4 regions of the Isoptericola sp. NPDC057559 genome follow, and region 3 is predicted to be linked to each of the others. Evidence: riboswitches for the same ligand, from Rfam matches in the RefSeq annotation. Region 3 holds a riboswitch; each other region holds the start of a gene.
The links. A riboswitch is a leader RNA that binds a small molecule or an ion and turns the genes downstream of it on or off. The one in region 3 is predicted to bind thiamine pyrophosphate.
Positions count from the first base shown of each region.

Region 1: it holds a riboswitch for thiamine pyrophosphate, as region 3 does, so the genes downstream of both, ACFU5J_RS10645 (thiamine ABC transporter substrate binding subunit) here and ACFU5J_RS21800 (ECF transporter S component) in region 3, are expected to answer to the same signal.
Region 2: it holds a riboswitch for thiamine pyrophosphate, as region 3 does, so the genes downstream of both, thiO (glycine oxidase ThiO) here and ACFU5J_RS21800 (ECF transporter S component) in region 3, are expected to answer to the same signal.
Region 4: it holds a riboswitch for thiamine pyrophosphate, as region 3 does, so the genes downstream of both, ACFU5J_RS19530 (bifunctional hydroxymethylpyrimidine kinase/phosphomethylpyrimidine kinase) here and ACFU5J_RS21800 (ECF transporter S component) in region 3, are expected to answer to the same signal.

Region 1 covers NZ_JBHVFQ010000008.1:166,671-174,957, reverse strand. The annotation lists rRNA gene rrf (5S ribosomal RNA) at 1-48, shown strand, start outside; gene ACFU5J_RS10670 (AGE family epimerase/isomerase) at 560-1,831, shown strand; gene ACFU5J_RS10665 (RrF2 family transcriptional regulator) at 1,828-2,286, shown strand; gene ACFU5J_RS10660 (sulfite exporter TauE/SafE family protein) at 2,497-3,426, shown strand; gene ACFU5J_RS10655 (PAS domain-containing protein) at 3,700-4,485, shown strand; gene ACFU5J_RS10650 (DUF4235 domain-containing protein) at 4,562-4,828, opposite strand; TPP riboswitch at 4,968-5,072, shown strand; gene ACFU5J_RS10645 (thiamine ABC transporter substrate binding subunit) at 5,145-6,227, shown strand; gene ACFU5J_RS10640 (ABC transporter permease) at 6,227-7,978, shown strand; gene ACFU5J_RS10635 (ABC transporter ATP-binding protein) at 7,978-8,287, shown strand, end outside.
Region 2 covers NZ_JBHVFQ010000003.1:193,788-202,074, forward strand. The annotation lists gene ACFU5J_RS05930 (ABC transporter ATP-binding protein) at 1-147, opposite strand, end outside; gene ACFU5J_RS05935 (ABC transporter ATP-binding protein) at 144-1,943, opposite strand; gene ACFU5J_RS05940 (DUF3817 domain-containing protein) at 2,034-2,429, shown strand; gene ACFU5J_RS05945 (ThiF family adenylyltransferase) at 2,426-3,640, shown strand; gene ACFU5J_RS05950 (thiazole synthase) at 3,731-4,543, opposite strand; gene thiS (sulfur carrier protein ThiS) at 4,553-4,798, opposite strand; gene thiO (glycine oxidase ThiO) at 4,795-6,009, opposite strand; TPP riboswitch at 5,999-6,101, opposite strand; gene thiE (thiamine phosphate synthase) at 6,133-6,792, shown strand; gene ACFU5J_RS05970 (hypothetical protein) at 6,949-7,629, shown strand; gene ACFU5J_RS05975 (OmpA family protein) at 7,626-8,287, shown strand, end outside.
Region 3 covers NZ_JBHVFQ010000052.1:66-6,040, forward strand. The annotation lists partial or broken gene ACFU5J_RS21780 (hypothetical protein) at 1-313, shown strand, start outside; gene rsfS (ribosome silencing factor) at 310-756, shown strand; gene ACFU5J_RS21790 (histidine phosphatase family protein) at 753-1,442, shown strand; tRNA gene ACFU5J_RS21795 (tRNA-Ala) at 1,532-1,604, shown strand; TPP riboswitch at 1,755-1,867, shown strand; gene ACFU5J_RS21800 (ECF transporter S component) at 1,861-2,496, shown strand; gene ACFU5J_RS21805 (ATP-binding cassette domain-containing protein) at 2,500-3,978, shown strand; gene ACFU5J_RS21810 (energy-coupling factor transporter transmembrane component T) at 3,975-4,673, shown strand; gene ACFU5J_RS21815 (class I SAM-dependent methyltransferase) at 4,710-5,330, shown strand; partial or broken gene ACFU5J_RS21820 (hypothetical protein) at 5,311-5,975, opposite strand, start outside.
Region 4 covers NZ_JBHVFQ010000031.1:14,682-22,968, forward strand. The annotation lists gene ACFU5J_RS19495 (class E sortase) at 1-322, opposite strand, end outside; gene ACFU5J_RS19500 (class I SAM-dependent methyltransferase) at 466-1,146, shown strand; gene ACFU5J_RS19505 (acylphosphatase) at 1,136-1,414, opposite strand; gene ACFU5J_RS19510 (hypothetical protein) at 1,430-2,872, opposite strand; gene ACFU5J_RS19515 (copper resistance protein CopC) at 3,002-3,628, opposite strand; gene ACFU5J_RS19520 (YcnI family protein) at 3,625-4,401, opposite strand; gene ACFU5J_RS19525 (hypothetical protein) at 4,478-5,122, opposite strand; TPP riboswitch at 5,201-5,316, shown strand; gene ACFU5J_RS19530 (bifunctional hydroxymethylpyrimidine kinase/phosphomethylpyrimidine kinase) at 5,307-6,959, shown strand; gene ACFU5J_RS19535 (ABC transporter ATP-binding protein) at 7,321-8,287, shown strand, end outside.

The DNA of each region.
Region 1 (8,287 bases), on a different contig from region 3:
GATGGTACTGCCCTCGAGAGGGGGTGGGAGAGTAGGACGCCGCCGGACACCCATTCACGAAAGGCCCACCCCCCAGGGGGTGGGCCTTTCGCATACCCCGAACATTGTCGAGGCCACGGCACGACAGACCATGAGCCGGCCCAGCCGTCGGCACCTGGCACCTGACGGCTGATCGCGACGGTTGATCGCACCTGCCATCCGCACCCCGCTCAGGCAGAGGCGCCGGCAGGCGGGGACGCGGGCGTCGCGCGAGTCCAGATGGTCCGGTACGGGCGCCGGCAGCCGGGGTTGCGGGCGTCGCGCGGGTCGAGGTGCCGCGGCGGGGCCCGGGACCGCCGACACGCGCGCCGCCGTTGACCGTCCCCGCCGTTGACCGTCCCCGCCGTTGACCGTGCTCGCCGTTGACCGTCCCCGCGGTGCCTCGCGCACCCCGCCCGGTGCGGTCCCGCACGAGCGGCTCCCCCCGGGCGGAGGGGATCGAGGGCGGCCTCCGAGCGTTCGCGCGACCACGATGACCGCGCTGTCATCGGTCGGCGCGCGGGCCCGATAGGCTCGACCGGTGACCGGATCTCCAGTTCTCCCTGCCAGCGGTCCCGACGCCTCGTGGCGGGCCGACCACTTCCTCAGCCTGTTGGACTTCGCGCGCCCCTCGCTCGGCGTGGACGGCACGGCGGGGTGGCTCGACGACGACGGCGCGGTGGACGCCAGTCAGCCCGCGCACCTGTGGATCACGTGCCGGATGACCCACACGTTCGGGCTCGGGCACCTGCTCGGGGTCGAGGGTGCCGAGGGGCTCCTGCGCCGCGGCCTGGACGGCGTCGCCGTGTCCTTGGCGGACGCGGAGCACGGTGGTTGGCTCGCGTCGCGCGGGCCCGGCGCGGGTGAGGTGAACGGGCTCAAGCAGGCCTACGGGCACGCGTTCGTCGTCCTCGCGGGCTCCACGGGCGTCGTCGCCGGCGCCCCGGGCGCGGAGGCGCTGCTGGAGTCGGCGCTGGGCGTGCTCGACGAGCGCTTCTGGGAGGCCGGGCACCGGCTCCACCTGGACGAGCGGTCCCGCGACTGGTCCGTCGTCGACCCGTACCGCGGCGTGAACGCCAACATGCACGGCGTGGAGGCGCTCCTCGCGGCGCACGACGCCACGGGCGAGCGGCGCTGGCTCGACCGCGCGGCGGTCGTGGCCGACCGCGTCATCTCCTGGGCCGGCGACAACGCCTGGCGGATCCCCGAGCACTTCGACTCGGCGTGGGTGCCGCAGCTCGAGTACAACGCGGACCGGCCGCACGACCCGTTCAAGCCCTACGGGGCGACGCCCGGCCACGGCCTCGAGTGGGCGCGCCTGCTGCTGCAGGTCGACGTCGCGGGTGACACCGTCGGGCAGCGCACCGACGCGGCACGGCGGCTGTTCGACCGCGCCGTCGAGGACGGCTGGGACGGGCCGCAGGGCGGCTTCGTCTACACGACGGACTGGTCGGGGACCCCCGTCGAGGCGCGCCGCTTCCACTGGGTGGCCGCGGAGGCCGCCGCCGCGGCGGACGTGCTGCACCGCACGACGGGGGAGGGGCGCTACGCCGAGCTCGCGGACGGCTGGTGGCGCTGGATCGACGACCACCTGGTGGACCACGAGCGCGGCTCCTGGTTCCACGAGCTCGACACCGACAACGTGCCCTCCGGGCGCACCTGGGTCGGGAAGCCCGACGTCTACCACGCGGCACAGGCCGTCATCCTTCCGAGCCTCCCGCTCAGCGGCTCCTTCGCGCGGTCGGCGCAGGCCGCCGGCCGTCTGCTCGAGGGAGCGCAGCTCGCCGGGTCGACGGGGACGCGCGACCGATGAGGATCTCGGCGAAGGCGGACTACGCCGTCCGCGCGGCCGCCGAGCTGGCCGCGGCGGAGGACGGCGGGCCGGTGCCCGCCGAGTCGCTCGCCCGCGCCCAGGGGGTCCCGCACCGGTTCCTCGAGGCGATCCTCAGCGACCTCCGGCGCGAAGGCATCGTGGCGAGCCGCCGTGGCGCGGGCGGCGGGTACGTCCTCGCGCGCCCGGCCGACCGGGTCACCGTCGCCGACGTGGTCCGCGCCGTCGACGGACCGCTCGTCTTCGTCCGTGACGCGCGGCCGTCGGACCTCGAGTACACCGGCGCGGCGGCGTCTCTGCTGCACGTGTGGGTGGCGCTCCGGGTCAACGTGCGCGCCGTGCTCGAACAGGTGAGCCTCGCCGACCTCGCCGCCGGGAACGTGCCGGACGCCGTCCGCCGGCTCACCGACGACGAGTCCGCCTGGCACAGCCCGTGACCTGCCCGCGAGCCTGACGGCCGCCGCGGTCGGAGCAGGCCGGGTGCGCGCGAGCGCTCTGGCCGCGCCCGCGCGCGGCGCGGCGACCACCGGTCGCCGACGTCTCACCATGCGATCGCGCGCCTGATACCGTTGAATCCGATAGGTCCGATCGGGTAACTTCTATCTGTTGCGGCAGAACGGCTGCCGCCCCGACGGAGGGAACCCCCCGTGCGGACTCTCGTCCTCCTCGCCCTCGTGGGCCTCGGAGCGCAGCTCGTCGACGGCAGCCTGGGCATGGCCTATGGCGTGACCTCGACGACCCTGCTGCTCGCGATCGGCACGAACCCCGCAGCGGCGTCCGCGACCGTCCACCTCGCGGAGGTCGGCACCACCCTCGCGTCGGGCGTCTCCCACTGGCGGTTCGGCAACGTGGACTGGAAGGTCGTCCTGAGGATCGGCATCCCCGGTGCTGTCGGGGCGTTCGCCGGCGCGACGTTCCTCTCGTGGCTCTCGACCGAGATCGCCAAGCCGCTGATGTCCATCCTGCTGCTCGGCCTCGGCCTGTACGTGCTGCTCCGGTTCACGCTGCGCGGGCTGCGCACCGACCGCCTGGGCCAGCCGCTCCGCAAGCGTTTCCTCACCCCGCTGGGCCTCGTGGCCGGCTTCATGGACGCCACGGGCGGCGGCGGCTGGGGCCCGGTCGGCACCCCCGCGATCCTGGCGAGCGGCCGGATGGAGCCGCGCAAGGTGATCGGCTCGATCGACACCAGCGAGTTCTTCGTGGCCGTGGCCGCGAGCCTCGGGTTCCTGTTCGGCCTCGGGACCGCCGGCATCAACCCGTCCTGGGCCCTGGCGCTGCTGATCGGTGGCCTCATCGCCGCCCCGATCGCCGCATGGCTGGTGCGCCTCGTGCCCCCGCGGGTCCTCGGCTCCGCCGTCGGCGGCATCATCGTGCTCACCAACGTGCGCACCCTGCTGAGCCTCGACGAGTTCCCCGTGGCCCCGGGCGTGCGCTCGCTCGTCCTGGGGATCATCGCGGTGGGCTGGGCCGCCGCCGTCGTCTACTCGCTGCGCCAGCACCGCAAGGCCCTCGCGGAGGAGAAGGCGGAGGGCGAGGTGGCGGCCGTGGCGGCCCCCGCGCCGACGCCCGCCGTCTGATCCAGCCCCGCCGGCGGCCCGCGGACGACGCGCCAGCCGGCCGAGGCGTCGCACGACCGACGACCCCGTGGTCGCGCCCCCGAAGCACCGGGGGTCGCGACCACGGGGTCGAGTGCTCCGCGCGACGGGCGCCGGCGCACACCGTTGCCACGGGTCCGCATTTTCCCCCGCGCGAGCCCCTCCACGGGGTGGCGCCGACGCCTCGTCCCGGTACCGTGTGAAGCCAAGAGATCTGCCTGGCAGACCCAGCTGCACCGCACTGGGAGGTGAGCCATGTCGATACCCGGCACTCCGAACGACCACCAGCGCCGCGAGCTCGTCGCTCTCGCGGAGCTGCTCGGCGCCGGTAGCCAGCTGCTCGTGGGCCAGTACCGCGTCGAGGTCGCCACGGGCTCGTGGTGGTGGTCGGACGAGGTCTATCGGATCTTCGGGCGGGAGCCCGGGGCCATCGAGCCCGGTCCGGAGGTGCTCCGCGCCCACCTGCACCCCGACGACCGCGAGCGGCTCTCCCGCACCGCGACGGTGGCGCTCGGGACCGGGCGCCCGTTCGCGGGCGGGCACCGCGTGGTGGACGACCACGGGCGCACGCACTCGGTGGTGGTGACCGGGCAGGCCCGGCACGGCGCCGACGGCGCGTCGTCGCAGCTCGTCGGCTACGTCATCGACACCAGCCCCGTGGTGCGCGACGCGCTGGAGCGCGAGGCCCACCGCGCCGTCTCGCGGGCGTTCGTCGCCGCCGCCGCGTCGGAGCAGGCGAAGGGCGCGATCATGGCGGTCTGCGGCGTGGACGAGTCGGTGGCCACGGAGGTGCTCACCGACGTCGGCGCCCAGGTGGGCGTCTCCGCCCAGTCCGCGGGCGAGCAGGTGATGAAGGAGCTCTCGCGGCCCGTCGGCGACCGCGACACGGCGCTCACCGCCGCGGAGGTCGTCCGGGGGGCGCCGCCCGCGAAGGACGCGGCCGACCGGCTGAGCCACGCGCTCGCCGCCGTGCGGCCGGTGGACCGGCCCCACGGCCACGACGCGCAGCTCGCGCGCCGTCGGCCCCGCGCGAGCCGCTGACCCTCACGCTCGGCACGCGCGGCTCCGGACGGGCGACGGCCCGGGCTCGCGCGGTGCGGGCCCGGGCCGTCGGCGCTCAGTGGCTGGGGATGAAGCGGGCGGCCGCGCGCACGGCCCCCCGGCGCGCGAGCCGCTTCGCGAGGACGGCGACGCCCCCGGAGACGGCCGCGAAGGTCACGGCCTGGATGATGGAGATCTCGTCGTCGTCCACGTTGGTGGGGGCGACGTTGCCCGTCGCCTTCTCCCACACCACCCCGATCAGCTTCTGCGCGACCCATCCGGCGGCGATCGTCAGCACCACCGTGCCGACCTTCACGCCCAGCGGCTGCTCGGTGTCCGTCACGTGCTCTCCCTCGGTCGGTCCCCGGCGTGGCCGGTGCGTCGTCGTACGGTGCCCGCGGGCGTCGTGGCACGTCAGGCATGTCACACCAGGGCCCCGCGGACGGGACCACGGTAGCGCGGCGCCGGTGTGTAGGCTCGTGGTGATACGACAGGGGAGCGCCCACCGGCGCTGAGAGTGCGGAACGCCGCAGACCCTCGAACCTGACCCGGTTAGGACCGGTGGAGGAAGTCGGGAATCTCGTTCCCTGCGGGACGGCCGCACCACGACGGTGCCGGGTGCCCGCAGGACCCCCTTCTCGCACTCTGAGGAGGACAGCATGACCCACAGGACCTCGCGGCCCCGGACCACGACGGCCGCGGCGGGCGTCGCCGTCGTCGCCCTGCTGCCGCTGCTGGCGGCGTGCGGCGGCGGGAGCGGGCCGGACGACGCGGCGAGCGCGTCGGACACCCTCACGCTCGTCACGCACGACTCGTTCGCCGTCTCCGACGACGTGCTGGCCGCGTTCGAGAAGGAGTCCGGCCTCACCGTGAAGCAGGTGGCCCCGGGCGACGCCGGCACGCTGGTGAACCAGCTCGTGCTCACCAAGGACGCGCCGCTGGGCGACGTCGTCTTCGGCGTGGACAACACCTACGCGTCGCGGGTCGTCGACGCGGGTGTCTTCCAGAAGTACCAGCCGGCCGACCTGGACCCGCGGGTCGCGGCGTACGCGCCGGACGACCTCGCGGGCACGCTGACGCCCGTCGACGTGGGCGACGTCTGCATGAACCTCGACGACGGCTGGTTCGAGAAGAACGACGTCACGCCGCCGGCCACGCTGGAGGACCTCGCGAAGCCGGCGTACCAGGACCTGACCGTCGTCACGAACCCCGCGACGTCGTCGCCGGGCCTCGCGTTCCTGCTCGCCACGATCGGCGCGTTCGGCGCCGACGGCTGGCAGGGCTACTGGTCCGACCTGCGCGCCAACGGCGTCAAGGTGGCCGAGTCGTGGGAGGACGCTTACTACGTGGACTTCTCCGGCGCGGGCGAGGGCGGCAAGCGGCCGATCGCGCTGTCGTACGCGACGTCCCCCGCGTTCACGGTGACCGACGACGGGAAGTCGTCGACCACGAGCGCGATGCTCGACACGTGCTTCCGGCAGGTCGAGTACGCGGGGGTGCTCACGGGCGCCGCGAACCCCGAGGGCGCCGAGAAGCTCGTCGACTTCCTCACCTCCGAGGCGTTCCAGGCGGACGTGCCCGGGCAGATGTACATGTACCCGGCCGACCCGGGTGTCGAGCTGCCCGCCGACTGGCAGCAGTTCGCACCCCTGGCCGACAAGCCGTTCGAGGTGGCGCCCGCCGACGTGGCCGCGCACCGTGACGAGTGGATCGAGCAGTGGACGGCGACGGTCGTCGACTGATGCGCCGCACCGGCGTCCCGGCCGCGCGGGTCACCCGGTCGGCGCGGTGGCGCGCGGACCGCTGGGGCGCATGGCTCGGCTGGGGCGCCGCCGTCGTGCTCCCGCTGGGGTTCCTCGCGGTCTTCTTCGCGTGGCCCGTGGTGTCGCTCGTCCTGCAGGGGTTCTTCACCGAGACCGCGGCGGGGCGCGCGCTCGACCTGTCCGGCTTCGCCGAGGTGCTGTCGCAGCCGCGCACGTGGCGGATCGTCGGCCAGACGCTGGCGCAGGCCGTCACGGGCACGGTGCTGTCCGTGCTGCTGGGCCTGCCGGGCGCGTACGTGCTGTACCGGTGCCGCTTCCCGGGCCGCACGCTCGTGCGCGGCCTGGTCACCGTGCCGTTCGTGCTGCCCAGCGTGGTCGTCGGCGTCGCGTTCCGCGCCTTGTTCGCCCCCGGTGGCCCGCTCGGCTGGGCGCACCTGGAGGAGAGCTTCGCCGGCATCGTGCTGGCGCTCGTCTTCTTCAACTACGCCGTCGTGGTGCGCACCGTGGGCGGCATGTGGGAGCGCCTGGACCCGCGCGCCGAGCAGGCGGCGCGAGCCCTCGGCGCCACGCCCTGGCGCGCCTTCCGCACGGTGACGCTGCCCGCCCTCGGGCCGGCGATCGCCTCGGCCGCCGCGGTGGTGTTCCTGTTCTGCGCGACGGCGTTCGGCGTCGTGCTCGTCCTCGGCGGGCTGCGCTACGGCACCATCGAGACGGAGATCTGGATCCGCACCACCCAGTTCCTCGACCTGCGCTCCGCGGCGGTGCTCTCGGTGCTGCAGCTCGTCGTGGTGGGGGCCGCCCTGGCGGTCAGCTCCCGGGCCCGGTCCCGCCGGGAGCGCGCGCTGCACCTCACCAGCGACCGGGTCGCCGCGCACCGGCTGCGGCTGCGCGGGGGCGCCGACGGCGCGGACATCGTGCCCGCCCTCGTCACGCTCGTCGTCGTGGCGGGCCTGCTCGTGCTCCCGATGGCCGGCCTCGTCACCCGGTCCCTGCACGGCCCCGACGGGTCGTGGAGCCTCGCCAACTACGCGGCGCTCGGCACCACCGGCGGGCGCAACGCGCTCACGGTCACGGTGTGGGAGGCGCTCGCGAACTCGCTGCGCACCGCCGCCTGGGCCGCGGCCATCGCCGTCGTCGTCGGCGGGCTCGTGGCCCTCGTCGTGTCCCGGCGCCCGCGCCGGGCCGGCCTGCGGCGGGCGGTCGGGGTGCTCGACGCCGCGTTCATGCTGCCGCTCGGCGTGTCCGCGGTGACCGTCGGGTTCGGCTTCCTCATCACCCTGGACCGGCCGCTCGGGCTCGACGTCGACCTGCGCACCTCCGGCGCCCTGGTGCCGATCGCGCAGGCCGTCGTGGCGATCCCGCTGGTCGTGCGGACGATGCTGCCCGTGCTGCGGGCCATCGACCCGCGCCTGCGCGAGGCGGCCGCCACCCTGGGCGCGGCGCCCGGGCGGGTGCTGCGGTCCGTCGACGGGCCGCTGGGCGCGCGGTCGCTCGGTCTCGCCGTCGGGTTCGCCTTCGCCGTCTCGCTGGGGGAGTTCGGCGCGACGTCGTTCCTCGCCCGCCCGGAGACGGCGACGCTGCCGGTGGTGATCTTCCGGCTGATCGGGCGGCCCGGGGCCGAGAACTACGGCATGGCGCTCGCGGCGTCCGTGGTGCTGGCCGTGCTCACCGCGACCGTCATGATGGTGGCCGAGCGCCTGCGGGGCGACCGGCCGGGAGGGGAGTTCTGATGGGGCACGACCGCCAGGGGGGCCTCGCCGTCACGGGTGCCGTCGTCCGGTACGGGGCCACGCGCCGCCGGCCGGGTTCGGTCGCCGTCGACGGGGTGTCGCTCGACGTCGCGGCCGGCGAGATCGTGGCGCTGCTGGGGCCGAGCGGCTGCGGCAAGTCGTCGCTGCTGCGCGCCGTCGCGGGGCTGGAGCCGCTCGCGGGCGGCAGCGTCGCCTTCGACGGCACGGACCTCGCGGGCGTGCCCGTGCACCGCCGCGGCTTCGGCCTGCTCTTCCAGGACGGGCAGCTCTTCCCGCACCGGGACGCCG
Region 2 (8,287 bases), on a different contig from region 3:
GGCGGCGAGCGTGTGCAGCACGGCGACGCCGCCGAGCTGGCCGCGGTGGCGCCGGAACAGGCGGCCCACGGTGCGGTTCACCTCGGCGCTGTCGGCGATCGGCAGCAGGTTCGGGTTGGCCGCGGGTGCGGCGGCGGGGGCGCTCATCGCGCGGCTCCTTCCAGGTCGATCTCGTCGGTACCGAGCTCGTCGGTCTCCTCGTCCTCGGCCATGCTGCGGCCGACGACGGCGCGGTACGCCGCGCCGTGGGCGTCGCCACGGGCGAGCAGCTCGGCGTGCGTGCCGCTGGCGGCCACGGTCGCGTCGGCGTCCAGCAGGACGACCTCGTCGACGTGGTCGAGCACGAGCGGGCTCGCGGTGACCACCAGGGTGGTGCGGCCGCGGCGGACCTCGCTCACGCGCTCGGCGATCCGCGCCTCGGTGTGGGCGTCCACCGCGCTGGTGGGCTCCACGAGCACGAGGATCTCCGGCTCGGTGAGCAGGGCGCGTGCCAGCGCGACGCGCTGCCGCTGCCCGCCCGACAGGGAGCGTCCCTTCTCCGGCAGCTCGCCGGCGAGGCCGCCGGGCACGCTGTCGAGCACGTCGTGCGCGTCCGCGGTGACCATGGCGGCCAGCAGGTCGGCCTCGGTGGCGCGGCCGCGGGCGTCGAGCGCCTCGCCGAGCACGCCGGAGAACAGGTGCGGGGTCGCCTCGGAGACGACCACACGGTGCCGCAGCGCCTCCTTGTCGAGGTCGGCCAGCAGCACCCCGCCGAGCCGGACCGGCGTGCCGGCCTCCGCCTCGTCGTCGAGCCGCCCGAGCCGCGTCGCGACCCGCGCCGAGGCGTCCGGGTCGGCGCTGACGAGGCCCACGACGCGGCCGTCGCGCAGCACGAGGCCGCTGGTCTCGTCGACCAGGTCGACGCCGGCGTCGGGCGCGTCGGCGGGAGCCTCGGCGGACGGCGTCGCCTCGGTGACCCGCAGCACGTCGAGGATCTTGCGCGACGAGATCACGGCCCGGATGACCATCTGCAGCATCTGCGTGGCCATCTGCACCGGCCAGGCGAGGAACGCGGCGTAGCCGTAGAACGTCACGAGCTGCCCGCTGGTGATCTCGCCCCGGACGGCGGCGCGCGCGCCGAGCCACAGCACGAGCGCGGCGAGCAGGCCCGGCAGCAGCACCTGCAGCCCGTCGAGCACCGACTGCAGCACGGCCACGCGCACGCCCTGGTGGCGCACGTCCTGCGACTGGCGCGCGTACCGGGCGGCGAACTCGTCCTCGCCGCCGATGCCGCGCAGGATGCGCAGCCCGGAGACGGTGTCCGCGCCGAGCGACGTGAGCCGGCCGGTGGCCTCGCGCTGCGTGGTCTGGCGCGACTGCAGCGGCTTGACCAGCAGGCCGAGCACGACGGCGACCGCGGGGATGCCGAGCGCCAGGACCAGCCCGAGCTGCGCGTGCTGGGACAGCATGATCGCGACGACCACGACGTACGCGATCACGCCGCCGGTGAACCGGCCGGCCATGGAGAACATGTCGCCCACGCGGAGGGCGTCGTTCGCCACGGCGGACACCACCTCGCCGGTGGGGAGCTTGCGCGTGATCGCGTGCCCCGCGCGCGACGCCTTGTAGCCGACGAGCTGGGAGAACGACAGCGACGCCCGCACCCAGTTCTCGACGTCCCAGATGTGGTTGAAGATGCCGGCGACGACGATGACGAGCGCGGCGCCCAGCATCGCGCCGCACCACAGGAACAGCGGGCCGCCGAAGCCCTGCGACAGGCCCTCGTCGATGGCGCGACCGATCAGCAGCGGGGCCGCGGCCGACGCGAGCATCGCCACCACGCCCGCCACCAGGGACTTCGCCAGCACGTCGCGCTGGCGCCACCCCTGCCAGGCGAGGAGCTTGGCGGGGGACGTCAGAGGGGGGTTGCCCACGTCGGGGAGGGGGAGGGGTCGCACGGGGATCAAGCGTACGGAGCCGTACCGACACCGGGCGACGGAATAACGCGCGGGCGGGCGGGCCGTCGAGGTCCGAACCCCGCCTACGATGCTGGGGTGAGCACGCCGCAGCAGACCCCCGCCGCCAGCCAGGCCCAGGCCGAGACCGCCATCCGCAAGGCCCGCGGAGCCCTGAAGCGCTACCGGTTCATGGCGATCCTCACCGGTGTGATGCTGCTGATCCTGTGCTTCGAGCTGTTCTTCAAGTACGTGGTGAAGGTCGACGTCGTCGTCGACTACCTGGGCTGGGTGCCGTTCGCGCACGGCTGGATCTACGTGGTCTACCTCGTGAGCGTCCTCGACCTGTGGTCCAAGATGCGCTGGGGCTTCGGGCGGCTCGCCACGATGGTCTTCGCCGGCGTCGTCCCGGTGATGTCGTTCATCCTCGAGAAGCGCGTGCACGCCGGCGCGGACGCCAAGCTCGCCGCGCTCGCGGAGCGGTACTCGGCATGAGCGACCCGGCCGCCGTCGCCCTCGCCCCGCTCGTCGCGCCCGGCCCGGCGCTCGACGCCGCCCGCCTCGCCCGGTACGCCCGGCACCTGCCGCTGCCGGGCGTCGGCGCGGAGGGGCAGCGGCGGCTCGCCGCGGCGCGCGTGCTGGTCGTGGGCGCGGGCGGCCTGGGCAGCCCGGCCCTGCAGTACCTCGCGGCCGCGGGCGTGGGCACGCTCGGCGTCGTCGACGACGATGTCGTGGACCTCTCCAACCTGCAGCGCCAGGTGGTGCACGGCACCGCCGACGTCGGCCGGCCCAAGGTCGACTCGGCCCGGGACCGGCTGGCGGACCTGGCGCCCGACGTCGACGTCGTCGCCCACGCGGAGCGCCTGACCCCCGAGAACGTCCTCGACATCCTGCGCGGGTACGACCTCGTGCTCGACGGGGCCGACAACTTCCCGACGCGCTACCTCGTGTCGGACGCCGCGGAGGTCCTCGGCGTGCCGGTCGTGTGGGGCGCGATCCACCAGTTCGACGGGCAGGTGAGCGTCTTCTGGGGCGCGCCCCGGTCGGCCGACGGGGTCCGCGAGCGCGGCGCCACCTACCGCGACGTCTTCCCCGTGCCCCCGCCGCCCGGCACCGTGCCGGACTGCGCCACCGGCGGCGTGCTGGGCGCGCTGTGCGGCACCGTCGGGTCGGTCATGGCCACCGAGGCCGTCAAGCTGATCACCGGCGCGGGCACCACGCTGCTCGGCCGCATCGCGGTCTACGACGCCCTCGACCTCACGTGGCGGCAGCTCGCCGTCCGCCCGGACCCCACGCGCGAGCCCGTCACCGCCCTGCTCGCCGACGACGCCGCGTACGCGGCGTTCTGCGGCCTGCCCGCGCCGTCGGGCGGCGCCGCCGACGCGGGCATGGGCCCGGCGAGCGTCACCGCGCGCGAGGCGGCCGCGCTGCTCGCGGGCGACGCCCCCGTGGCGCTCGTCGACGTCCGCGAGGACTGGGAGGCGCAGGCCCTGCCCGTCGCCGGGTCGCGGCTCGTGCCGAGCGGCGTGTTCCTCGGGCCCGACGGCGCCGACGTGGCGCGCGCGGAGCTGCCCGTCGACCGCCCCGTGCTGCTGGTCTGCGCCGCGGGCGCCCGCTCGGCCCGCGTCGCCGACGTCGCCCGCGCCGCGGGCGTCGACGCCCGGTCCGTCGAGGGCGGCGCGCCCGCGCTCCTCCTCGCCGTCTGACGCCGAGGGGGTCCGCACACCTCGCGAGGTGGCTCGAGCACGGGCCCACCTCGGCATGGTGCGGACCCTCGCGCCGGGCGGGCGGGGCGGTCAGAGGGCGAGGTCGAGGCGGCCGTCGGGCGTCGAGCTGGCCAAGGCGCCCTCGCGCCGCGGGATGCGGCCGGCGCCGGCGGCGAGCCGGCCGGCCTGGACGGCCAGGCGCATGGCGTGCGCCATCCGGACGGGGTCCGCGGCCCGCGTGACGGCGGTGGCGAGCAGGACGCCGGCGCAGCCGAGCTCCATCGCGAGGGCCGCGTCGGACGCCGTGCCCACGCCCGCGTCGAGGATGACGGGGACCCGCGCGGCGGCGGCGATCGCCTCGATGTTGCGCGGGTTGAGCACGCCCAGGCCGGTGCCGATCGGAGCGCCCAGCGGCATGACGGCGGCGCAGCCGACGTCCTCCAGGCGGCGGGCCAGGATCGGGTCGTCGTTGGTGTACGGCAGCACGACGAACCCGTCGCGCACGAGCTCCTCGGCGGCCTCGACGAGGCCGAACGGGTCGGGCAGGAGGGTGACGTCGTCGGCGATCACCTCGAGCTTCACCCAGTCGGTGCCGCACGCCTCGCGGGCGAGCCGCGCGGTGAGCACCGCCTCGCGGGCCGAGAAGCAGCCGGCGGTGTTGGGCAGGGCGCGGATCCCGAGGCGCTCGAGCAGGCCCCAGATGCCGCCGTCCTCGGCGCCCGCCCCGCCGGGCCGCACCGCGACGCGCCGCATCGCCACGGTGGTGAGCCCGGTGCCGGACGCGACCAGCGCGTCCTCGAGCGTCATGAGGTTGGCCGCCCCGCCCGTGCCCATGACGAGGCGCGAGCCGATCGTGGTGCCGGCGATCTCGAGCGGGTCGGCGAGGGTCGCGGTGCTGGTCATGGTTCCTCCTCAGCCGCCCTGGACGGCGGTGACGATCTCGACCCGGTCGCCGGGCGCGACGCGGGTGCCGGCCCACAGGCCGCGGGGGACGACGGCGTCGTTGACGGCGACGGCGATGCCCTGCACCGTGCCGTCGGCCACGAACGCGGGGACGAGGGCGGCGACCAGGGCCTCGACGCCGTCGCCGTGCGGCCCGTCGAGCGGGTAGGGCTCGCCGTTCACGGCGGCGGTGGGGGTGGGGGGCGCGGTGGTCATCGGACGGCTCCTTCGGTACGGCGGGCGGGGGAGGGGGCGAAGCGCCGCGGGTCGGCGGCGGCCAGCGCGGGGTCGGGGGCGGGCGCGCCGGTGAGCGCGGCGACGACGGCGTCCGCGGTGAGCGGCGCGAGCAGCACGCCGTTGCGCCCGTGGCCGACGGCGGCCAGCAGCCCGGGGGCCGCGGTGGCGCCGACCAGGGGCAGGTTGTCGGGGGTGGCCGGGCGGGCGCGCGGCGTGACGTCGACGAGCGCGGCCTCGTCGATGCCGGGCACGAGGGCGCGCGCGTCGCGCAGGAGGGCGAAGACGCCGCCGGCCTCGGCCCGGCGGTCGTCGGGTCGCTCCTCGCTGGTGGCGCCGACCACGACCTCGCGGTGCGCGGGCCCGCCGCCGGGGCCGGTCCCGGTGCCCGGCGCGCGCGGCACGAGGTACACCGGCCGACCCTGCACGGTGCCGCGCACCACGTGCTCGAGGGCGAGCCCGGGGCCGGCGTCGAGCCGCAGGGTGATCCCCTTGACGGGCCGGACGGGCACGGGCGCCTCGGGGACGGCGTCGAGCAGCGCGGCCGCGGGGACGGCGCCCGTCGCGAGCACCACGGCGCCCGCGGCGTGGCGCGCGCCGGCGTCGTCCTGCACCGCGACGACCCGGCCCGCGCGGTCGCGCTCCAGCCGCACGGCGGCACGGGGGACCAGGGCGTCGCCGAGCGCGGCGCGCAGCGCGGCGTGGGCCCCGCGCGGGTCGACGGCGAGGTCGCCCTCGACCGCCGCCGCGCCCGCCAGGCGCGGGCCGAGGTACGGCTCGCGGCGGCGGGCGTCGGCCACGGTGAGCTCGGCCGAGCCGAGCCCCCAGCCGCGGTGCAGCGTCAGGACGCGGCGGAGCAGGGCGAGGTCGTCGGCGTCGTACGCGACGGCGAGGGAGCCGGCCCGCTGCAGGGGGACCTCGCGGCCCGACGCGGCGGCGAGGTCGGCGGCGAAGCCCGGCCAGCGCGCGGCGGACGCGAGGTTGAGCCGCGTCAGCTCGTGCTCGCCGAAGTCGGCCTCCGCGACGGCGGCCAGCATGCCCGCGGCCGCGCGGGTCGCGCCGTCGCCGGGGGCGGGGTCGAGCACCGTGACGGACATCCCGGACGCGGCGGCGCGCCACGCGACGGCGAGGCCGACGATGCCGCCGCCCACCACGACGACGTCGCGGGGGGACGGAGGGACGGACGTGGGCATGTGCGCTCCCTTCGCTGGCATGACCCAGATCAGGTTCGACGGTCGGCTCCTGCGCCCTCTCAGCCCCGAGCGGGGCTCCCGTGCGCCGTCACTGTAACCCGGGCCGTGGTTACCCTGACCGGCGTGACCACGACCAGCGCCGCTCCCGGCACGACGCGCGCCCGCCTCGCCGCCGCCCGCCTGTACCTCTGCACCGACGCCCGCGAGGACCGCGGCGACCTCGAGGACTTCCTGCACGCGGCGCTCGCGGGCGGGGTCGACGTCGTGCAGCTGCGCGACAAGTCCCTCGACGTGGCGCGCGAGCTCGAGCTGCAGGAGGTCGTGGCCCGCGTCGCGGCCGAGCACGGCGCGCTGTGGGCGGTGAACGACCGGGCCGACGTGGCGGCGGTGACGGGGGCGCCCGTGGTGCACATGGGGCAGCGGGACCTGCCCGTCCCGGCCGTGCGGGGGCTGCTCGGTGCGGCCCCGGTGCTGGGCCGCTCCACGCACTCGGCGGCGCAGGCGGCGCAGGCCGAGGCGGACCCCGAGGTCGACTACTTCTGCGTGGGCCCGCTGTGGGCCACGCCCACCAAGCCCGGCCGCGCCGCGGTGGGCCTCGACCTGCTGCGGGAGGTCGCCGCGACCCGTCCCGCCACGCCGTGGTTCGCGATCGGAGGCGTCGACGCAACCCGGCTCGGCGAGGTGCTCGACGCGGGCGCGGACCGGGTCGTCGTCGTGCGGGCGATCACGCAGGCGCCGGACCCGGAGCGTGCCGCGCGCGAGCTCCGCGAGCGCCTCGGCTGACGACCCTCTCCCCGTCGGGCGCTCTCCCCGTCGGGCGCGGGTCGCCGATGGGGAGGTCTCCCCGTCGAATCCTCTCGCCCCGGGCGGGCGGCCCGTGCCAGGGTGAGGCCGACCCCCCTCACGGCCGGCGACGGCCGCCCGGAAGACGGAGCACCCATGACCGCACGGCCCTTCGCCCGCGCCCGCACGGCCACCGCGCTCGCCCTCGCCGGCTCCCTCCTGCTCGCCGGGTGCACCGGCGAGGCGGACGACGACGCGACCGCCACGACGGGCGGCCCGGAGCAGGGCGCGGACGCCGAGCAGGCCGCGGCCGACCCCGGCACGGCGACCGTCGCCGACCAGGCGATGGCCGAGCAGAAGCTCGCCACGCCGCACGGCTCGGACGCCGCCCCGGGCGGCGAGGTGACCGTGACGCTGCGCGCGGTCGAGGTGGGCGACGGCGTGATGACGGTCCGCTGGGCGCTGCGCTGGGACGACGACGCGGCACCGGCCGACGCGGGCGTCAGCTGGTACGACATGTCCGTCGAGCCCGCGACGACGGTGACCGACCGCGCGGGGCTCAAGGCCTACCGCCCGTTCTGCACCGAGGGCGCCTGGCAGGAGGACACCGACAGCGCGACGGACGCGGCGCTCGCGCAGATCCGGTGCCGCGAGTCGATGCTCGTGTCCCCGCTCGAGAAGCACTCCTTCGAGTTCCCCAACCACGGCGCGGTCGAGGTGTCCGCGGTGCTGCCCGCGCCGGAGGGCGAGCCCGCGACCGTCGACGTCCTGCCCGCCGAGGGCCTGCCGCTGTTCACGGACGCGACGGTCACCTACCGCGACGGCGCCGCCGAGTGAGCGTCCGCCGCGCCGTCGCCCCGCTCGCCGCGGCCCTCGCGCTCGTCGCCGCGGGTGCGGTGCCCGCCGCGGCGACGACGGACCCGTCCGCCTCGCCGGCGGCGACCGGCTCCGCGGCCGTGGCCGACCCCGACCTGCTGACGGCGGCCGCGGACGCGCTCGCGGAGGCCCGCGCGCGGGTGGAGGGAGCGGAGACCACCCCGGAGATGGCGGCCGACGCGGCGGTCGACCTCCGCGCGGCGGACTCCACGTTCGCGCTGCGGCCGGACGACTCCACCACCGTCCTGGAGAAGAAGCGGGAGAAGAAGGAGGACACCGTCGTCACGCTCACCGCCGACCTGCTGTTCGAGTTCGGCGAGGCCACCCTCACGCCGGAGGCGAGGGCGGCGGTGGCGGAGCTCGCCGAGGACGTCCCGCAGGGCGCGACGGTGCGCGTGGACGGGTACACCGACTCCGTGGGCGCGGACGCGTTCAACCGGAGGCTCTCGACGCAGCGCGCGACCGCCGTCGCCGACGTGCTCGGGGCCGAGCGCCCGGACCTGGCCCCGAAGGTCGAGGGGCACGGCGAGCAGGACCCGGTGGCGGAGAACGAGGTCGAGGGCGAGGACAACCCGGCGGGCCGAGCGCTGAACCGCCGCGTGGAGGTGACCTACCCGAC
Region 3 (5,975 bases):
GGGCGCCGCGCCGGCCGCGCCCGCGCGCCCCGCCGCGTCCCCGTTCGACGCCCTGGTCGCCTCGGAGCAGCCCGTGCGGGCCCGCTCGGCGGCGCCGCAGGTCGAGGAGGACGACGAGGAGGACTGGGACGAGCCCGAGGCGTCCTACACCTGGTTGCACTACATCGTGCTGGTCGTCGTCGCGTTCGTGCTCGGCCTGCTGGTGTGGAAGCTCCTGCTCGCCGGCTCGGACGACAAGAGCTTCAGCACCGACTCCGCCGCACCCGCGGTGACCCACTCCCTCACGACACCCCAGCCTGGAGCCGCAGCATGACCGCCACCCCCCGCGCCGTCGAGCTGGCGATCGCCGCCGCCCGGGCCGCCTCGGACCGCAAGGCGCAGGAGATCATCGCGCTCGACGTGAGCGAGCAGCTCGTCCTCACGGACGTGTTCCTCATCGCGTCCGGCACCAACGAGCGCCAGGTCTCGGCGATCGTGGACGCCGTCGAGGAGGCGATGATCAAGGCCGGCGCCAAGCCGATCCGTCGCGAGGGCAAGGCGCAGGCGCGCTGGGTGCTGCTCGACTTCGGCGACGTCGTCGTGCACGTGCAGCACGCCGAGGACCGCGTGTACTACGCGCTGGAGCGCCTCTGGAAGGACTGCCCCGCCATCGACCTGCCCGAGGACGCGCGGGGCGGCGACGGCGCGGCCGCGGCGGCGGAGTACGGCGACGCCGCGGGCGACGGAGCGATCCGCCTCGCGGGCGACGAGCGGTGACGGCCGGCACGGTCGTCCTGCTCCGCCACGCCCGTACGGCGTACAACGCGTCCCTGCGGCTGCAGGGGCAGATCGACATCCCCCTCGACGACGTCGGCCGGTGGCAGGCGGGGGAGGGCGGCTCCGCCCTCGCGTCGTCGCACCGGGCGACGCGCATCGTGTCCTCCGACCTGGGCCGCGCCCTCGAGACGGCGACCGCGTACGCGGAGGCGCTCGGCGGCGCCCCCGTGCAGACCGACGTGCGGCTCCGCGAGCGCGGCTTCGGCGACTGGGAGGGCATGACGGGCGCGGAGATCTCCGCGCGCTGGCCCGAGGAGTACGCCGCCTGGCGGCGGGGTGCCGAGCCGGCGGGCGCGGGGGCCGAGTCCAAGGCGGCCGTCGCCGCGCGGATGACCGAGGCGGTCGCCGAGCACGCCGAGCAGCTGGACGACGACGCGACCCTGGTGCTGGTCTCCCACGGCGCCGCGATCTCCCTGGGGGTCACGGCCCTGCTCGGTCTCGACCCGACCTCGTGGCGCGGGCTGGCCGGCATGCACAACGTGCACTGGTCGCACCTGCACCGGTCGGGGGAGGGCGCCGTCCCGGCCTGGCGGCTCGTCGCGCACAACGTGGGCGCCGGATACCCGCTGGACCACTGGCAGGCCGGTCCGGACTGGAATTTGGAACCTGACCCGAAGTCTGCCTAAGATATCGACGTTCCGAGGGGCGCAAGACCGGAGGAACACACCGAATCAGACGAATCGTCGGTCGCTCGCGGCCACGAGAGTCGGTTCTCGGGGCTGTGGCGCAGCTGGTAGCGCACCTGCATGGCATGCAGGGGGTCAGGGGTTCGAGTCCCCTCAGCTCCACCCCGACGAGAAGGCCCGGAACCCTCAGGTTCCGGGCCTTCTCGCATGTGCGGGGTCTCGCGCCGGCCCACGCTGCGGGACGACCTTGCGCCCGGCGACCGGTCGCCTAGGGTGGGCTGCGGCCGCGTCGTCGGCCGCCACATCTGAAGACACCCATGACAGGGGAGCGCCGTCGAAGGGGCGCTGAGAGTGCGGGCACGAGCCGCAGACCCTTGGAACCTGCTCCGGTTAGCACCGGCGAAGGGAGTTACCTGGAATGTCCGCGCCCATCGCACGTCCGACCGTCCTCGGGACGGTTCGCGCGAACCTGCGGTACCGCACCGTCGACCTGGTCACGATGGCGATGCTCGGCGTCGCCGTCGGCGTCGTCTTCTGGGGCTGGACGCAGCTCTACCACCTGCTCTCGGCCGGTCTGGTCGTCGTGTTCCCGCCGGCCACCGGCCTGCTCGGCGGCGGATGGCTGCTCGGTGGCGTGCTCGGCGGACTCATCGTCCGCAAGCCCGGCGCCGCGCTGCTCACCGAGGTCGTGGCCGCGAGCGTCGAGGCCCTGCTCGGCGCAGGCTGGGGCTTCTCCGCCATCGTCTCGGGCGTCGTGCAGGGGTTCGGCGTCGAGCTCGTGCTGGCGCTGTTCCTGTACCGGCGGTTCGGCAGCGCCGTCGCGGCGCTGTCGGGCGCCGCGGCGGGCGCCTGCGGCGCCGTCTACGAGTGGTTCGCCTACTACCCCGACTGGCAGTGGGGCTTCCGCCTCGCCTACCTCGGCCTCTTCGCGCTGTCCGGCGCGCTCCTCGCCGGGCTCGGCGGCGCGGCGCTCGTGCGCGCCCTCGCCCGCGCCGGCGTGCTCGACGCGTTCGGGCCCGGCAGGGACCTGGCCGACCGCGCCGCCCGGGGCTGAGGGGTGGCGCGCGCACGGCTGCAGGGCCTCACGTGGCGCCCCACCGGTCGGGCGGCACCCGTGCTCGACGGGCTCGACCTCACGGTCGGCGCCGGGGAGCGCGTCGGGCTCGTCGGGCCCAGCGGGGCCGGCAAGTCGACCGTGCTGCACGCCCTGGCGGGCGTGCTCGGCGACCCGCTGCCGGGCGACCTGTCCGGCACCGCGCACGTGGACGGCGTCGTCGGCCTCGTGCTGCAGGACCCGGGCGCCGCCGTCGTCGCCGAGCGGATCGGCAGGGACGTCGCGTTCGGGCCCGAGAACGCGGGCCTGCCGCGCGACGAGATCTGGCGCCGCACCCGCGGGGCGCTCGACCGCGTGGGCCTGCGGTACCCGCTCGACCGGCCCACGTCGGCGCTGTCGGGCGGCGAGCTCCAGAGGCTCGCGCTCGCCGGCGCGCTGGCCCGCGACCCGGACCTGCTGCTCCTCGACGAGCCGACCGCCATGCTCGACCCGGACGCCGCGGCCGAGGTGCGGTCCGCGGTGCTCGACGCGATCGCCGGCACCGACACCTCGCTGGTGGTCGTCGACCACCAGGTCGGGCCGTGGCTGGAGCACCTGGACCGGGTGGTCGTGCTCGGCCCGGGCGGCGTCGTCACGCACGACGTCGCGCCGGGCGCGCTGCGCCCGCCGGGGCCGGGGACGGAGCCCGCGCTCCGGGCAGCGCTCACGGACGCCGGCGTCTGGCTCCCGGGGGTGCCGGCGCCCACCCCGCTGTCGGTGCCCGCGGCGCTGGTCGCGCCGGAGGACGCCGGGCCCGACGTGACCGTCGACGCGCTCGGCGTCGACCTCACGACGCGCGGCCTGCACGGCCGCACCACCACCCGCGCGCTCGACGGCGTCGACGCCCGCCTCCCTGCCGGCCGTCTCACCACGATCACCGGCCCCTCGGGGGCCGGGAAGTCCACGCTCGTCGCGGCCCTGGCCGGGCACCTGCGGCCCGCGCGGGGCCGCCTCGCCGGGGCGCCCGGACGCGGCACCCGGTCCCGCGAGCTCGCCCGCCGCTGCGGCTGGGTGCCGCAGCACCCCGAGCACGGGCTGCTCGCCCTGCGCGTGCGCGACGAGGTGGTGCTCACCGGTCGGCGGCTGGGCGTGCCGGTGGACCTGGAGGCGGTGCTCGGGCTGCTGCGTCTCGACCACCTCGCCGACGCGCACCCGTTCCGCCTCTCCGGCGGCGAGCAGCGGCGCCTGGCCCTGGCGGCGGCGCTCGCGCACCGGCCTCCCCTGGCGCTGCTCGACGAGCCGACCGTGGGCCAGGACCGGCACACGTGGGCGGCGGTGGCCGGGTGGGCCGTCGCCGCGGCGGGGCACGGCGCCACCGTCGCGGCGAGCACCCACGACCGGCACCTCGTCGGCCTCGCCGACCACCGCGTCGCCCTGCCGCCGTGCAGGCGGGACGGGCAGGACCGGGGCGCGTCCGGCCCGGGGCGGGTGGTGGCGGCGTGACCGGGGTGCTCGGGCGGGTGAACCCGCTCGTGCTCGTGGCGCTCGGGCTGCTGGGGTTGGTCGCCTCGTTCGGGGTGCGCGACCTGGCGTCGGCGGCCGTCGCGCTGGGCGCCTGCCTCGTCTGCGGGGTGGCGGGCCTGCCGCGGAGGTCCGGCGCGCCGGCCCGCTATCTGGCCGTGGTCGTGGCCGTCGCGTCGGTCACGTGGTCCACGTGGCTGCTGGGCGGGCGCGACCTCGAGGTCGCGGCCGTCGCGGGGATGCGGATCGCGGTGCTCGCCCTGCCCGGGGTCGCGCTCGCGCCCCTGGTCGACCCGAGCGGGCTGGCCGACCAGCTGGGCCAGCGCCTGCGGCTGCCCGCGCGGTTCGTGGTCGGCGTGGCTGCCGCGCTCCAGCGGTTCGAGCGGCTCGGCGCCGTCTGGGAGCAGGCGTCCCGCGCCCGCCGGTCACGCGGCCTCGGGCCGGGGCGCGGGCACCTCGACCGCGGGCGGCACGCCGCCTCCGTGACGTTCGCCGTCCTGGCGGCGACGCTGCGGGACGCGACGACGATGTCGGTGGCGATGGACGCCCGCGGTTTCGCGGGAGCGGGGTCGCGGACGTGGGCCGAGCCGGCGCCGTGGGCCCGGCACGACACGGTCGTGCTCGGCGTCGGCGTGCTGGTCGCGGCGCTGCCGTTCGCCGTCCTCGCGGCCGGGTAGACGGCAGGCGCGCACACTGGGGGAGGAGGTGCGCGCATGGACCGACCGGAGGCACGCACGGAGCACGACTTCGACGCCCTGTACGCGGGGGACGTCCCGCCACCGTGGGAGATCGGGCGGCCCCAGCCCGCGCTCCTCGCCCTCGTGCGCCGGTCCGTGCTCGCGGACCCCGTGCTCGACGCCGGGTGCGGCACCGGCGTGCTGGCGCTCGCCGTCGCGCGGGCCGGGCACCGGGTCCTGGGGGTCGACGGCGCGGCCCACGCGATCTCCCGCGCCCGGGAGCGGGCCGCCGAGGCGATCCTCGAGCCACCCGGCGAGGTGCGCTTCGAGGTGGCCGACGCCCGCCATCTCGACCGGCTGGACGTGCGGCCGCGCACCGTGCTGGACTCCGGCCTGCTGCACACCCTCGACGCGGGCGGCCGCGCCGCCTACGTGGCCGGGCTCGCCGCGATCTGCCCGCCGGGCGCGCTCGTCGCCGTGCTCGCGATGTCGGTGCACGCCGGTCTCGGCTGGGGCACCACCGCGGACGACCTGCGCGCCGCGTTCGCGTCGGCGGACTGGACGTCCACCGAGGTCACGGACGCGGAGCTCGTCGCGCGGCCGGCCGACGACGAGCGGCACCTGCCGGCGCTGCTCCTCACGACGCGGCGCGCGTGAGCCCCTGCCTCTCGACGGCGGCGAGCAGCGCGCGGGCCTTGGCCGGCCCCACGGCGCGGCCGGGTCGCGCGGCGACCGCCTCCAGCCCGGGGAAGGTCGCGGCGTCGGCGGGGACGAGACCGCGGCGGGCGGCCTCCGCGAGGTAGGGCAGCGAGGCGTCGGCGACGTCGAGCACGCGGGGGAGCCAGCGGGGCAGGGGACCGTCGGTGGCCCCCGCCGCGGCGACCGCCTCGGTGAGCACCGGCCAGAGGGCGGGCAGCGTGGCGGGGCGCCGCTCCACCAGGCGGACCATGCGCGCGGGGCTCGCCGCGGGCTGCGTCACCAGGGCGCGCGCGGCGAGGCGGACGCCCGCCCACCCGAGGGCGCCGTTCCCGATCAGCTCGCGCACGACGCGCTCCCCGCCGATCCCGGCGTCGCCCTCGTGGCACAGCATGGACAGGGCGACGGCGTGCAGGGCCGCGCTGCGCGGCGGGATCCCGCCGGGCGGTGTCCGCAGCGGCCCGCCCGTGCCCTCGGTGCGGTTGCGGTGCTCGTGCGCGCGCAGCAGGCCCGCCTCGGCGTCCCAGGCGAGCCACGCCTCGGTGCCGCGCGCGGGGTAGCCGGACGGGTCGGGCTCCTCGCCCTCGGCGCGCACGACGGCGTCGC
Region 4 (8,287 bases), on a different contig from region 3:
GCATCGCGTTGTTGGTCAGGCCGTACCAGCGCGGCACGATGAGGGTCCCGATCGTCTCGCCGTACCCGACGGGGTCCGGCACGGGCGGGTCGTCGGTGCGCAGCTCGGCCACCGCCGGGTTGGCCGGCGGCAGGGTGGCGCGGAACTCCTGCACCACCTCCTGCGCCTGCGCGTTCGCCTCCACGGACGTCCACCACAGCTGCCAGACGACGAAGAGCCCGAGGACCACGCCGAGCGTGATGAGCAGCTCGCCGACGCCGCCGACCACGGCGCTGCCGGCGGAGCGGCGGCGGGGAGGTCGGGCGTGGGTGGGACTCGTCACGTGCGCGATCGTACGTGGTCGCGGGGCCTGTCGCGGCGCGGCGGTGACCTGCGGACGGCGGGCGGCCGGGCTCGCCGGGGCGGGGCGCCGGCCCGGCCCGCGGGGGCCTGTCGCGCGTGGTCGGCGCATGGGAGCCTGGACCGGTGACCAGCGACGACGAGACCGCGACGGGACGGCGCGCCGCACGGCTGCGGCGCCGCTGGGACCGCGAGGCGGCGGGCTACGACCGGGCCTTCGCGGCCGCGGAGCGGCGGATGTTCCCCGACGTGCGCGGGCGGCTGTGCGCGCGGGCCCAGGGCCGCACCCTCGAGGTGGCGGCGGGCACGGGGCTCAACCTGGCGCACTACCCCCGGGCCGTGACCGCGGGCGCGTACACGGGGGTCGAGTGGAGCCCCGCGATGCTGGAGCTGGCCCGCCGCCGTGCGGCGGGGCTGGGCCTGGACGACGTCGACCTGCGGCTCGGCGACGCGCAGGCCCTCGACCTGCCCGACGCCGCGTTCGACACCGTCGTGTGCACGTTCTCGCTGTGCGCCATCGGCTCCGACCGGGCGGCCCTCGCGGAGATGACGCGCGTGCTGCGGCCCGGTGGCCTGCTGCTGCTCGCGGACCACGTCGCCTCGAGCGTCTGGCCGCTGCGCGCGCTGCAGGCGGCCGCCGACCTGGTGAGCGTGCCGCTGGCCGGCGAGCACTTCGGCCGCCGCCCCGCGCGGTGGGTCCAGGAGCAGGGGCTCGTCGTGGAGGAGCACGAGCGGACCCGGGCGGGGGTCATCGAGGTCGTGGCCGCGCGCCTCCCGGCGGGGTGGTCGGGACCGGTCAGCCGCTGACGACGAACGCGCCGTCGCCGCGCGGCGGCACGTCCTCGACCTCGACGCGGGTGACGACGGCCGCGGTCGGGCCCTCGCGCAGGAAGGCGAGCATCGCCGCCACGGCGTCGGGGGCGCCCTCGACCTCGGCCTCGACGGTGCCGTCGGGCAGGTTGCGCACGAGGCCGACCACGCCCGCGTCGGCCGCGGCCCGGCGCGTCGCCCAGCGGAACCCGACGCCCTGGACACGGCCGTGCACCCGCACGCGCCGCCGCACCGTGGTGGTCATCCGGCCCTCCGTCCGTCAGTCGAACATGTCGCCGATGTCCCCGATGTCGTCGAGGATCCCGCCCAGCACCATCCCGCCCAGCACGGCGCCGAAGACGTCCGAGCCGCTGCGGCCCGCCGGGCGGCGGCCGCCCTCCCAGCCGCCGTACCCCCGGTCGCCGCCGTTGTAGCCGCCGTCCCACCGCTGGCCGCTGCCGGCGCGGGCGATGTCGCGGTGCGCCAGCGTGGCGGCCTCCGCCGCGAGGGCCGCGCCGCGGCGGGCCGCGGCGAACGCCCGCTCCGGGTCCGCCGCCGTCCGCGCCTGCGCCACCTCGCGCTCCGCCTCCGCGAGCCGCGTCCGCGCGTCCGGCCCGACGGGGGCGCGGTAGTCGTCCACGACGGAGCGCGCGGCCGTGAGCTGCCGCTCGGCGTCGTCGAGCGCGGGCCCGAGGCGCGCCGCGGCCTTCCGGGTGCGCTCGTCGCGCTCCGCCCGCTCGGCCACGGCGTCGTCGAGCGCGGTGTTGGCCTCCCGCACGCGCGTGAGGGCGTCGAGGGGGTCGCCCGGCTCGCCCGGCGCGGGCAGCGACGCCAGCGCGGCCTCGAGGGCGTCGACGGCGCCGTCGATCCGGCCCGCGCGCACGTTGGCCGGCAGGGCGCGGGCCTGGGCGAGCTCGGCGCGCGACTCGGCGACGATCGCGCCGAGCGCGGCCTCGGCGCGCAGGGCCTCCGCCTCGTAGTCGTCGACGGCGCGCAGCAGCCCCTCGGCGCGGCGCACGGCCTCCTCCGCCGCGCGGGCGGCGGCGCCGGCCTCCGCCACCTGCTGCGTCGTCAGACGCTTGCGGGCGGCGGCGGTGCTGCGCCCGGCGAACTCGAGGAGGCGCTCCGCCTGGTCGGGGTTGTCCGCGACGGGCAGCAGGGCGCGCTCGGCGTACTGGCCGCGCAGCCGCTCGAGGTCCGCACGCGCGGCCGGCACGGCCTCGCGCACCCGGGCGAGCTCGCCGTCCACCCGGGCGACGACGTCCGGGGTCGCGCGGACGGTCTGCCGCAACCCGGCGAGGCCGCGGTCGATGTCGTCCAGGGAGCCGCCGGCGGACCGGCACAGGTCGACGATCCGCGCCGACCACTCGCGCCGCTCGGCGTCCGTGTCCGGCACCTCGTCGTGCAGCCGCTGGTTGAGGTGGAACGCCTCGGCCAGGCGCTCGCGCGCGCGCCGCAGCGTGGGCGCGAGCTCGCGGGTCTCCCGCTCGCCGAGCTCGGCCACCGCGAAGGCGAGCTCGTCCTCCGCGAGGCGGGCCCGCTCGTCCGTGCGCACCAGCGCGGAGCCGGCCTCGACGCCGAGCCGCTGCAGCTCCGCCTCGAGCTCGGCCGCCCGCGCCCGGGCGGCGTTCCTGCGCCGCGCCGCCCAGACGGCCACCGCCGTGACCAGCACGACCACCACGACCAGGCCCGTCACGATCCCGACGATCTGCCCCGCATCCATGGTCGGCATCGTAGGCGGCGCGCGGCAGGTGCGGGGACGCCCGGCCGCGGCGCCTCCCCGAGACCGGTCAGGGCCAGGGCCACGCACGCGTGGTCCTGGCCCTGACCGGTCGTGGGCGGGTGTCGTGCCTCAGTCGCGGCGCCGCGCGACGCGGAGCGCCACGAGGACGGCCGCGCCCGCGAGCACGACGACGCCCCCCGCGATGCCCAGCACGACGACCAGCTCGGAGGAGCCGCCGGTGCCCGTGGTGCCGGTGCCGCTCGCGGGCCGGGCCTCGTCGGCGCCGGCGGCGGGGGAGCCGCACGGCGTGGCGGCGGCGTCCGGGGTGGCCGCGGTGGTCCCGGCGGGCGGGTCGTAGGTGAACGAGAACTGCCCGCTGGTCGGGTGCCCGTCGGCGGACACGATGCGCCAGTCCACGGTGTACTCGCCCGCCGGGCCGAGCGTCACCGGCACGGACGCCGTGCGGTCCTGGGTGGTGGGGCACCCGGTCGCGTGCTCGGCGCCGTCCGCGTCGGTCACGGAGATCACGGTGCTCGACCCGTCCGCGGCGAGGTTGAGGACCGCCTCGTCGAAGGTCACCTCGACGGACTCGGGCGCCTCGGTCACGGTCGAGCCCGTGGCCGGCGTCGTCCCGACGACGACGTTGTGCGCGCTCGCCGGCCCGGCCAGCCCGACCGCGCCCGCGAGGGCGAGCCCGACGGCGCCCGCGCCGGCCAGGAGCGCGCGGCGGGCCGTGCCGCGCCGGCGGCGGGTCACTGCTGCCCCGTCCGGGCGCGCGTGCGGGCGAGGGCGGCGACGCCCGTCACCGCGCCCACGAGGCCCAGCCCGAGGCCGGCCGCGCCGAGCGCGAGGGGCAGGGTGTCGTCGGAGCCGCCGTCGGCGCCCGCCCCGTCCGACGCCTGCGCCGCCGTGTCGGACGCGGCGCCGTGCGCGTCGCCCCCGGTCGCGGGGACGACCTGCAGCACGGGGGCGGGGTGCTCGGGCTCGTCGTCGCCCGTCGCGGGCTGGTCCCACTCGACGACCTCGCCGTCGGAGTACGTCTGCGTGGTCGGAAGCGTGATCGTGTCGACGCCGTCGGGCACGGCGCCGGCCGAGACCGAGAAGCGGAGGAACTCTCCGGGCGCGATGCCGGCGTCCGGGTCGTCGGCGGTCCACTCGACGCTCGCGGGCGCCTCGGTGAGGGTGGTGCCCTGGACGTCGACGGGCTCGGGCAGCGCGGCCCGGGTCACCTTCGCGCTCCACCCGGGGACGGGCTCGACGGACACGCTGGTGAACGGCGTGTCGGTCGGCAGGGCGACCTTCACGGCGGTCGTCGAGGCCTCGGGGGACTCGTTGGGGACCTTGAAGGTCAGGGTGGCGTAGGCGCCGGACTCGGCCGAGTCCGGCGTCACCGTCACGTGCGCGGACGCGGCGGCGGCGCCGAGCACGAGGGCCGGGACGGCGAGGGCGGCCGCGCCGGCGAGCCGGCGGGTGCGCACGGCGACGGCGGCGCGGCGGGGGCTGGTGCGGGCAAGGGTGGTCGAGGACATGGCTGTCTGCTCCGGTGGTTCGAGGGGGTCGTGGGACGGCGGGGCCCGCCCCGTCCGACCTCGGACCGGGGCAGGCTCAGGCGGCGCGCACGAGGGCGCCGCGCCACGACGGCGGTCCGCGCGGCGCGGGGCGGCGGCGGGCGTCCCAGGGCAGCGGGCGCCAGGCGGGCCCGGCGACGACCGGGCCGCGCCGCACCACGGGCAGCGCCGGGGGGCCCTGCACCAGCAGGGCGACGTGCGCCAGGTGCGAGGCGACGTTCGCCGCGGCCCGGTCGCCGGCGGCCAGCAGCAGCGCCGTCAGGACGACCGCGACGGCGTGCGCGGCGAGCATCCACGTGGTGGTGCCGCCGTCCGCGGCGTGCTCCAGGTGCGTGGCGACGCCGGCCGCGGGAGGCAGGGAGCCGGGCCCGAGGTCGTGGCCGGCGTGCCCGGCGAGGGCGGTGGCCGTCGTCCCGGCGTCACCGGCGGGGGCGGCGCCGAGCACCGACAGGGCGGAGTGCTGCACGAGCTGCAGCGCGACCATGGCGGGCAGCAGGCGACGGAGCGTCAGCCGGCGTCGCGCCGTCCAGACGGCGACGGGCGCCGAGAGCGCCAGCACGACCAGCCACGCGAGGGGTGCACCGGGCAGCGAGCCGCCGGCCAGGAGGTGGGCGGCGGCCGCGATGCTGAGCGTCGTGCCGGCGACGAGGAGCTCGCGCACACGACGGACGACCACGGACACCCCCGCACCCTATCCCGGCGGGCGACGCGCCTGGTGGGACGCGCGGACGCCCCTCGCGGGCGGTGGGCTACGGTGGCGCCGAACGACACGGGGTGCCTCCCGCCGTCGGCCCCGGCCGGCGCCTGGACGCTGAGATCACACCCGTCGAACCTGATCTAGCTCGTACTAGCGAAGGGATGTCGGCATGAGCGTGCGCGCACGTTACGACAGCTCCGCCCACCAGGGCACCACCGACCGTGGCACCACGGGCCAGGGCACCACCGAGCACGGCACCACCGACCGCGCGGCCCCGCCCAGCCGGCCCCGCGTCCTCGCGATCGCGGGCTCCGACCCCTCGGGCGGCGCCGGGGTCCAGGCGGACCTCAAGGCGGTCGCGGCCGCGGGCGGGTACGGGATGGCGGCGCTGACCGCCCTGACGGCGCAGAACACCCGCGGCGTGCGGGGGGTGCACGTGCCGCCCGCGGAGTTCCTCACGGCCCAGCTCGACGCGCTCGCGGACGACGTCGCGATCGACGCGGTGAAGATCGGGATGCTCGCGGCCGCGCCCGTCGCGCGGGCCGTCGGGGCGTGGCTGGACGGGCTGCCGGGCGGGGCGACGTCGCCCCGCCCGGCCGTCGTGCTCGACCCGGTGATGGTGGCCACCAGCGGCGACCGCCTGCTCGACCCGACGGCCGAGCGCGCCGTGCGGGACCTGCTCGCGAGGGTCGACGTGGTCACGCCCAACCTGCCGGAGCTCGCGGTGCTCGTCGAGGAGCCGCCGGCCGCCTCCTGGGCCGCGGCGCTCGACCAGGCGCGCCGGCTCGCCGCGCGCCACGACGTGCTCGTGGTGGCCAAGGGCGGTCACCTGACCGGCGACGACGGCGCCGGCGCCCCGGACGCCCTCGTCGGTGCCGACGGCGTGCTGCTGGAGCTGGCCGGCGAGCGGGTGCGTACGACGGCGACGCACGGCACCGGCTGCTCCCTGTCGAGCGGGCTGGCGGCCCGGTACGCCCGCACCGGCGACTGGGCCGAGGCGCTGCGCGCCACGAAGGCGTGGCTCGCGGCCGCGATCCGGGCGGGGGAGGCGCTGCGCGTCGGCGGCGGGCACGGGCCCGTCGACCATCTCGCGGAGAGCACCCCGTCGGGCGCGGTGGAGCGGGAGCGGCCGGGTGCGCAGGACGGTGCCGCCGCCGCGGCCGGCCGGGCCGCCGTCGACCGGTGGTGGGACGCCGCCGCCCCGGTGCGCGCCGCGATCGACGGGCTGCCGTTCGTGCGCGCGCTCGGCGACGGGTCGCTCGCCGCCGACCGGTTCCGCACCTACCTCGAGCAGGACGCGATCTACCTGCGCGAGTACTCCCGCTGCCTGGCCCGCGCGAGCCAGCTCGCCCCCACGCGCGCCGAGCAGACCTTCTGGGCCGGCGGGGCGCACGGCGCGCTGGTCACGGAGCTCGACCTGCACACGAGCTGGCTCGGCGGCGAGCCGACCGACGTGCCGGCCAGCCGGACGACGGCGGCGTACCTCGAGCACCTGCGCGGCGCGGGCGACGACTACGCGACGCTCGTCGCCGCCGTCCTGCCCTGCTACTGGATCTACCAGGACGTGGGGGAGCGGCTGGCCGCGCTGAACCGCCCCGGCCACCCGTACTCCGCCTGGCTGGGCACCTACGCCGACGAGGAGTTCGCCGCCTCGACCCGCCGGGCGGTCGCCGTCCTGCGCCGCGCCGCCGGGGACGCCGGGCCCGCCACGCGGGCGCGGATGGCGGCGGCCTTCCAGCGGGCGTGCGAGCACGAGCTCGCGTTCTTCGACCAGGCCGCCGAGCCCCGTGCGGTCGCGCTCGCCGGGGCCGCGGCGGGGTGAGGTCCGCCGCGCCGGGGCGCCTCGGGTCACCCGCCGGGTCAGCCCGGCGCCATGCCTTCGCCGCGCCTTCACCGCGTGCCGGGCAAACGCTTGCCAAGGAGGGGTGACCGGGGCAAGCGTGTCGGTGGCGGGTGTCAGAATGGTGGTGATGCCCGACACAACGCGCGCACCGCGCAGCAGCAGCAGAGGCGCCGCAGGCGCCGATCCCTCCGACAGTCCGAGGAGGAGCTCCGCCTCCTCCGCCGCGCGCCGACCCGCCGCGCCCGGCACCCCGCCCGGCCGGTCGTCGGGGCCGCCCGGTCCCGCCGGCCCGCAGGCCACGGCCGCCCCCGCGGGCTCCGAGCTCTCCACGATCGCGTCGGTGCGGCGGCTGTACCCGTACGTGCGCCCGGCCGTGCCCCGCCTCATCGGCGGCCTGTTCTCCGCGCTGGGCGCCAGCCTCGCCGCCCTCGCGATCCCGCGCGTGCTGCAGACCCTGGTCGAGGGCCCGCTCGCCGAGGGGGCGGCCGCCCACGACCTGGGCGCGCTCGTCGTGCCGGTCGTCCTGGTCCTCGTGCTCGGCGTCGCCGAGGCCGGCTTCGTCCTGCTGCGGCGCAACCTCGTGATGTACCCCGGCACGCGGATCGAGGCGGAGATGCGCATGTCGCTGTTCCGCCACCTGCAGGACCTCCCGGTCGCCTTCCACGACCGGTGGCCCGGCGGCCAGCTGCTCAGCCGCATCATGGGCGACCTCGGCCTGCTCCGCCGGTGGCTGATCTTCGGCCTCCTGCAGCTCGTGGTCAGCGCCGTGACGATCGTCGTCGGCGTCGGGATCCTCCTGGCCACCGCCGGCTGGCTCGGCCTCGTCTACCTCGCGGGCGCGATCCCCGTGACGGTCATCGCGTTCCGCTTCTCGCGGCGCTACCGCGTCATCGCGCGCCTCTCGCAGGACCAGTCGGGCGACCTCGCCACCACCGTCGAGGAGTCCGTGCACGGCATCCGCGTGCTCAAGGCCTTCGGCCGCGGCCGCGACGCCCTCGACTCGTTCACCGACCAGGCCGAGGAGCTGCGCCAGACGGAGATCCGCAAGGCCGGCAACCAGGCCACCGTCACCACCGCGCTGCAGCTCATCCCCGAGGTCACCCTCGCGGTGTGCCTCGTGCTCGGCACGGTCCTGGCCGCCCAGGGGCAGATCACCGTCGGCAGCCTCGTCGCGTTCTTCCTCACGGCCGCCGTGATCAACGGCCCCGTGGTCGACCTCGGCATGACGCTCTCGATGACGCTCAACGCCCGCACCGCCGTCGACCGCTTCTTCGAGGTCATGGAGACCCCGAACCCGCTCGCCGACC